Alkalihalobacterium alkalinitrilicum: one gene and its partner. The protein of the gene in region 2 binds, or shares a complex with, the protein of the main gene of each other region. Links are inferred from orthologs where the notes say so. Each region holds a gene or a part of one and is shown on either strand. Other genes may lie near its edges. The genes, in order: secY and secA.

Region 1 (3,225 bases), 650 kb from region 2 along the record:
GCCTTTAAAGGATGGTACCGCATCATATGAACGAATCAATTTATCAGCAATGTTATCTAATTCCTTGGTAGTAATACCAGGTTGGATATGCTTTTTCAGCTCCTGATGTGTGAGGGCAACGATCTTACCCGCCTCGCGCATTATCGCGATTTCACGTTCAGTCTTACAAATAATCATGCATTTATTCCTTTCAGAAGTTGGTCAATGTCCGAAAACACTTTCCCAATCTCTTGTAAACCATTGATATCACAAAGTACACCTTTCTTAGAGTAGAAATCAAGAAGTGGTTTACTTTGTGCAATATTTACTTCTAGACGTTTCTTTACAGTTTCTGGTTTATCATCATCTCTTTGAATCAATTGGCTACCGTCAACGTCACAGATCCCTTCAACCTTTGGAGGATTGAAAATAACATGATATGTTCTCCCTGATGTCGGTGAAACTCTTCTTCCCGTTAGTCGATCCATAAGGATGTCTTCTGGAACATCAATATTAATAACAAAATCAATTTTTTTCTCAAGTGATGCAAGCATTTCATCTAAAGCATCTGCTTGAGCAACAGTACGAGGAAATCCATCTAATAAAAATCCTTTTTCACAATCGGACTGACTTAATCTATCTCGAACAATCCCAATTGTTACTTCATCAGGTACAAGTTCACCTGCGTCCATAAACGATTTTGCTTTCATACCTAGCTCAGTTTCATTCTTAATTGCTGCACGGAACATATCCCCTGTAGAGATGTGTGGAATTCCATAGTTCTCAACAATTCTTTCTGCCTGAGTACCTTTACCAGCACCCGGAAGCCCCATTAATATTAAATTCATTTTTTCCCCTCCATTACCGAATTGAAAACTATAACACTAAGGGAAAATGTTTTCCCTTAGCCTTCTAGTTACTTAATGAATCCTTTGTAATGACGTTTAATTAACTGACTCTCAATTTGTTTCATCGTATCTAATGCTACACCAACGACAATTAATAATCCAGTTCCGCCAATTTGTATCGCAGGAGGTAACCCCATAATTGTAGTAAAGAAAACTGGAATAATTGAGACAACCGCTAAGAACAATGCTCCAACCAATGTTAGTCGATAAAGAATACGTGTTATGTATTCCTGAGTCGTCTTACCTGGTCGAATACCAGGGATATATCCACCTTGCTTCTTTAGATTGTCAGCTAACTGCTCAGGATTGACTTGGATAAACGTATAAAAATAGGTAAATCCAATAATGAGCAGTGCATACAATACCATTCCGATCGGCTGAGTATAATCAAATATTAGCGTTACCCAGTAAGCAATCGCATTATCCGTTCCAAAAAACCCAGCTACTGTCGGTGGAAAAATAAATAAAGATAAAGCAAAGATGACAGGGATTACCCCAGCTGCATTCACCTTAAGCGGTAGATGCGTTGATTGTCCTCCAACAGGACTTCTTCCAACAAGACGCTTTGCATATTGAACTGGAACTTTACGTAAAGCTTGTTGGACGTAGATAACTCCAACAATTATAGCAAGGATAGCAAGGAGTAATAGTAATACTGTTACAATACTTAGAAACAGTTGCTCACCAGCAGTTTCAATTTGGGTAGCATAAATTTGGTTCACCCCGTTTGGAATACCAGCAGCAATACCAGCAAAGATGATAATCGAAATTCCGTTTCCGACACCTTTTGCCGTAATTTGCTCTCCAAGCCACATTAAAAATGCCGTTCCAGCCGTAAGTACTAGTGCAATAAACAGATAGGTAGGAACAGTTGGGTTAGGGATTAATCCTGGAAAAATGGTATTAAATCCAATAGACATCCCTAGTGCTTGAATAAAACCTAACACAATTGTTCCATAACGAGTGATTTGTGCCAATTTCCGACGACCTGCTTCACCCTGTTTTGCCCACTCTGCAAACTTAGGCACTACATCCATTTGAAGTAACTGCACTACAATGGATGCTGTGATATACGGCATAATTCCCATTGCAAAAATCGAAAAGTTACCTAGTGCTCCACCACCGAATGTATTCAGAAAACCAAAAGCATTCGCTTGATCATAGAAGTTTAAAACATCTTTGTTTGAACCAGGCACTGGAATAAATGTACCAATTCGAAACACAATGAGCATTAATAAAGTGAATATAACTTTTCGCCTTAAGTCACCAACTCGCATAATGTTGGAGATCGTCCGGAACATTAAATCACCTCAGTTTTTCCGCCAGCAGCTTCGATTGCTTCTATAGCCGTAGCAGAAAACTTGTTGGCTTTCACTGTCAGTTGCTTATCAAGCTTGCCGTTACCAAGAATTTTAATACCATCCTTTACGTTCTTAACTACACCCGTTTCGATTAATAGTTCAGGTGTTACTTCTGTACCTGCATCAAAACGATTTAATGTGTCAAGGTTTACAATGGCAAACTCTTTGCGAGTAGGATTTGTAAATCCTCGTTTTGGTAAACGTCGGAAAATTGGGTTTTGTCCACCTTCAAAACCTGGACGAACACCACCACCAGAGCGTGAATTTTGACCTTTATGTCCACGACCAGCTGTTTTTCCGTTACCAGAACCGATACCACGACCTACGCGGTTACGGACTTTGCGAGAACCTTCTGCAGGTTTCAACTCGTGAAGTTTCATGTTGCCACCTCCTCTTAAATAAGTTTCAATTACGCATCTATTTCTTTCACTGTTAGTAAGTGAGATACTTTGTTAATCATACCACGAATAGCAGCGTTATCTTGTTGTACTACAGTTTGATGCATCTTGCGTAAGCCTAAAGTTTTTACAGTAATACGTTGGTCCTCAGGACGTCCGATAATGCTTCTAGTGAGGGTAATCTCTAACTTTTTAGCCATGTTTTTTCCCTCCTTATCCTAGCAGTTCTTCTACTGATTTACCACGTAATTTCGCAACCTCTTCAGCGCGCTTAAGTTCTTTAAGTCCTTCAATTGTTGCACGAACCATATTAATAGGATTATTTGATCCTAATGATTTTGATAAGATATCGCCTACACCAGCAAGCTCTAGTACTGCACGTACTGGTCCACCAGCAATAACTCCTGTACCTTCAGATGCTGGCTTTAGTAATACACGTCCTGCACCGAAGTGGCCTAAGATCTCATGTGGAATTGTTGTACCAACAACAGGTACTTCAATTAAGTTCTTCTTTGCATCTTCAATTGCTTTACGGATTGCTTCAGGAACTTCTTGAGCTTTACCCATTCCAAAGCCGAC
Region 2 (3,484 bases):
CCTTTGACTTTAGGTTCAGGCCTTCTATTCCTTGTTCATTAAATGTTTTCATCCAGCGGTGAATTAATGAAGGATTGTTCAATCTAAATTGATCAGCAGTTTCCTGATAAGAAGCACCTGTCTCTAGCATAAATTGTATCGTATCTAATTTAAATTGAATAGAATAAGCTTCCTTCACCTTTTTTCGCTTTAATCCCTCAATTCCTTGGGTCTTAAAGGCTCTTACCCAATCTTGTAATGGTGTTTGAGAGGGCATATTGTATTTTTTCGCCAATAATTTATATCCAAGATCTCCATGTAAATACTCAGTAACAAGCTTTATTTTAAATTCCTCACTATATTTAGCCATAAAAACACCCCCAAAAGTTAGTTTTCTACTCTAACTTTTGGGGGTCGGTACCACGCTGTACTCTTTTTTGCGTCAACCGATAGGAGAAAGTTAGACAAAACGATTGGGAAAAGGTCATTTAAGGTGTCGATTTCCCGAGAAATTATTCCCCTTCATCTTTGATTTTGTCGGAAAAGAAATAAAGGGTTTCTTTTTGAAGAAATCGAAGTAATAAAAACCATGCCAAAAGTGTGTTGCCTTGTAACGAAAGGCCCAAACTGCTAAAATTGAACTTAAGTGTGTAGAGTTGGTCGATAGGGTACTACAATCCTTCGCCATTCGTTGAATTGAGGGAAGAGAGGACGAGAATTACTATGATGGGATTATTAAAAAAAGTAATTGGTGATCCGAGTCAACGACAATTGAAAAAATACGAAAAAATCGTTGATGCGATTGAAGCGTTAGCTGATGATACAAAAAAATTATCAGATGATGGGTTGCGTGCAAAAACCGAAGAATTTAAAAATCGTTACAATAACGGTGAAAAATTAGATAAACTGTTGCCAGAAGCGTATGCGGTTGTGCGTGAAGCATCTGAGCGTGTGTTAAAGATGCGTCCGTTTCGCGTTCAGCTTTTAGGTGCCATTGTTTTACACAACGGAAATATTGCCGAAATGAAAACGGGGGAAGGGAAAACACTCGTTGGAACATTACCTGTCTATTTAAATGCACTGACTGGTAAAGGCGTTCACGTTGTTACGGTTAATGAGTATTTAGCACGTCGTGACTGCGAGATTATGAAAGAGCTCTATGAATTTTTAGGGTTAACCGTTGGCTTAAATGTAGGTGGTCTTACAAAAGAAGAAAAGCAAGAAGCGTATGCTGCTGATATTACATATGGAACAAATAATGAGTACGGTTTTGACTATTTACGAGATAATATGGTGCTATATAAAAACCAAATGGTACAGCGCCCGCTTCATTTTGCGGTAATTGATGAGGTTGACTCGATTTTAGTTGATGAAGCGAGAACACCTCTCATTATTTCGGGTTCGGTTGAGCGGTCAACGAATCTTTATATTCAAGCAAATGCATTTGTGCGTACTCTTCGTAAAGAGGATGACTATACATTAGATGAAAAAACGAAGTCTGTTCTTTTAACGGAAGAAGGGGTAAATAAAGCTGAAAAAGGCTTTAACATCGACAACCTCTTTGATCAAAAATATGTCTCACTCAACCATCATATTAATCAGGCGTTAAAAGCGCATGTCGTGATGCATCGTGATACGGATTATGTCGTTGAAGATGGTGAAATCGTCATCGTCGACCAATTTACGGGTCGTCTCATGAAAGGTCGTCGCTATAGTGATGGGCTTCATCAAGCGATTGAGGCCAAAGAAGGAATGGAAATTCAACGCGAAAGTATGACACTCGCATCGATTACCTTCCAAAACTATTTCCGTCGTTATCAAAAGCTAGCAGGGATGACGGGTACTGCGAAAACGGAAGAAGAAGAGTTCCAGCAAGTATATGGAATGGATGTTATGAGTATCCCAACGAATAAGCCGATTGCCAGGGATGATCGTCCTGATTTAATTTATAAAACGATGCCTGCGAAGTTCAATGCAGTTGTTAATCAAATTGAAGAACTTCATAAAAAAGGCCAACCAGTGCTAGTCGGTACGGTCAGCGTTGAAACTTCTGAGTTGGTTGCTAATCTTTTAAAGAAAAAACGTGTACCTCATCATGTATTAAATGCGAAAAACCATTTCAGTGAGGCAGAAATTATTGAAAATGCAGGCCAACGTGGAGCAGTTACGATTGCGACAAACATGGCAGGGCGTGGTACGGACATTAAACTTGGCGATGGTGTAAAAGAGTTAGGTGGTTTATTTGTTCTCGGGACTGAGCGCCATGAATCGCGTCGTATCGATAACCAGCTACGTGGACGTTCAGGTCGTCAAGGGGACCCGGGTTCATCTCAATTTTATTTATCAATGGAAGATGAATTAATGCGTCGCTTCGGTTCAGATAATATGAAAGCGATGATGGACCGACTCGGTTTAGAAGAAGATCAGCCGATTGAAAGTAAGCTCGTCAGTCGTGCGGTTGAACAAGCGCAAAAACGTGTGGAAGGCAACAACTTCGATGCGCGTAAACAAATTTTACAATATGATGATGTGATGCGTGAGCAACGTGAAATCATTTATAAACAACGGATGGAAGTACTCGAGTCAGATAACCTTCGCGCGATCGTGGAGAAGATGATCGAGTCTACTGTTAACCGTCATGTGGCGCTTCATACACCAGAAACCGAAGTGCCTGAGGATTGGGACATCGCAGCGGTGGAAAATTTCGTGAAAACGATGTTGTTACCAGAAGGCGTCATTACGGAAAAAGAGTTAAAAGGGCTAGATTCTGAAGAAATGGTAGAGCTTATTTTAGAAAAAGTAAAAGCTGCTTATGATGAAAAAGAATCACAGTTCACCAGCGAGCATATGCGTGAGTTTGAAAAAGTTATCATGCTTCGCTCCGTCGACCGTAAGTGGATGAACCACATCGACCAAATGGATCAACTCCGCCAAGGAATTCATTTGCGTGCGTACGGTCAAAACGATCCGCTTCGTGAATACAAGTTTGAAGGGTTTGAAATGTTTGAGCAGATGGTCGCTTCAATTGAAGATGAAGTGTCGATGTATATTATGAAAGCTCAAGTTGAGCAAAATCTAGAGCGTAAAGAAGTTGCAGAAGGTAAAGCGGTTCACATGAGTGCGGCGGCTGGTGAAGGTAAGGAAAAGAAAAAAATCCCAGTTCGTAATAACAATACAGTCGGACGAAATGATGCGTGCCCGTGCGGTAGCGGGAAGAAATATAAGCAATGCTGCGGTAGTTTATAATAAGCGGAGCAGATGCGTAGAGGCATCTGCTTCTTTGCACTCAATTTTTTTTTGCAATTGACATATATTAAAAAGGGTCGAAATACTTAATGAGGTGAAGGTAGATGGATTTAACAGAAGTGAAGCAAGAATTGGCGATAATGGCTAAGCGATTAGCGGACTTTAGGGGGTCTCTTTGACTTAGAAGCCAAAGAGACTCGAATGGAAGAATTGGATGAGCGAATGAGTGAGCCTGATTTTTGGAATGACCAAGATACAG

The links.
Region 1: the proteins of secA (region 2) and secY are in contact, whole or in part, in a crystal structure (PDB 3DIN), measured with the Thermotoga maritima proteins. The link is inferred for Alkalihalobacterium alkalinitrilicum from one-to-one orthologs. Residues at the interface, in WP_004082002.1 of Thermotoga maritima: Glu261, Ala262, Arg263, Lys300, Ala301, Arg302, Thr303, Ile304, Ile305, Leu323, Tyr324, Asp325, Pro326, Val329, Ser330, Tyr333, Ile336, Lys340, Phe345, Val349, Glu363, Phe364, Tyr374, Ser375, Gly376, Gly377, Glu393, Ile395, Thr482, Ser483; in WP_004081795.1 of Thermotoga maritima: Glu108, Gly109, Glu110, Glu111, Ala236, Glu237, Arg238, Arg239, Ile240, Thr241, Ile242, Gln243, Tyr244, Ala245, Arg246, Arg247, Val248, Thr249, Gly250, Arg251, Arg252, Val253, Tyr254, Gly256, Ala257, Ser258, Thr259, Tyr260, Leu261, Pro262.

What each region holds. Positions count from the first base shown.
Region 1 is NZ_KV917368.1:3,589,894-3,593,118, forward strand. What follows is about bases 43-2,938. They hold secY (preprotein translocase subunit SecY), read right to left. Parts: upstream 2,189-2,938; coding sequence 896-2,188; downstream 43-895. Other genes in these bases: map (type I methionyl aminopeptidase), read right to left, coding at 43-177; BK574_RS17395 (adenylate kinase), read right to left, coding at 174-827; rplO (50S ribosomal protein L15), read right to left, coding at 2,188-2,628; rpmD (50S ribosomal protein L30), read right to left, coding at 2,658-2,846; rpsE (30S ribosomal protein S5), read right to left, coding at 2,860-2,938. Outside these bases: more of map, read right to left, coding at 1-42; more of rpsE, read right to left, coding at 2,939-3,225. UniProt on the Escherichia coli protein: The central subunit of the protein translocation channel SecYEG. Consists of two halves formed by TMs 1-5 and 6-10.
Region 2 is NZ_KV917368.1:4,235,116-4,238,599, forward strand. The notes cover bases 309-3,463. They hold secA (preprotein translocase subunit SecA), read left to right. Parts: upstream 309-702; coding sequence 703-3,225; downstream 3,226-3,463. Other genes in these bases: BK574_RS20515 (helix-turn-helix domain-containing protein), read right to left, coding at 309-349. Outside these bases: more of BK574_RS20515, read right to left, coding at 1-308. UniProt on the Escherichia coli protein: Required for protein export, interacts with the SecYEG preprotein conducting channel.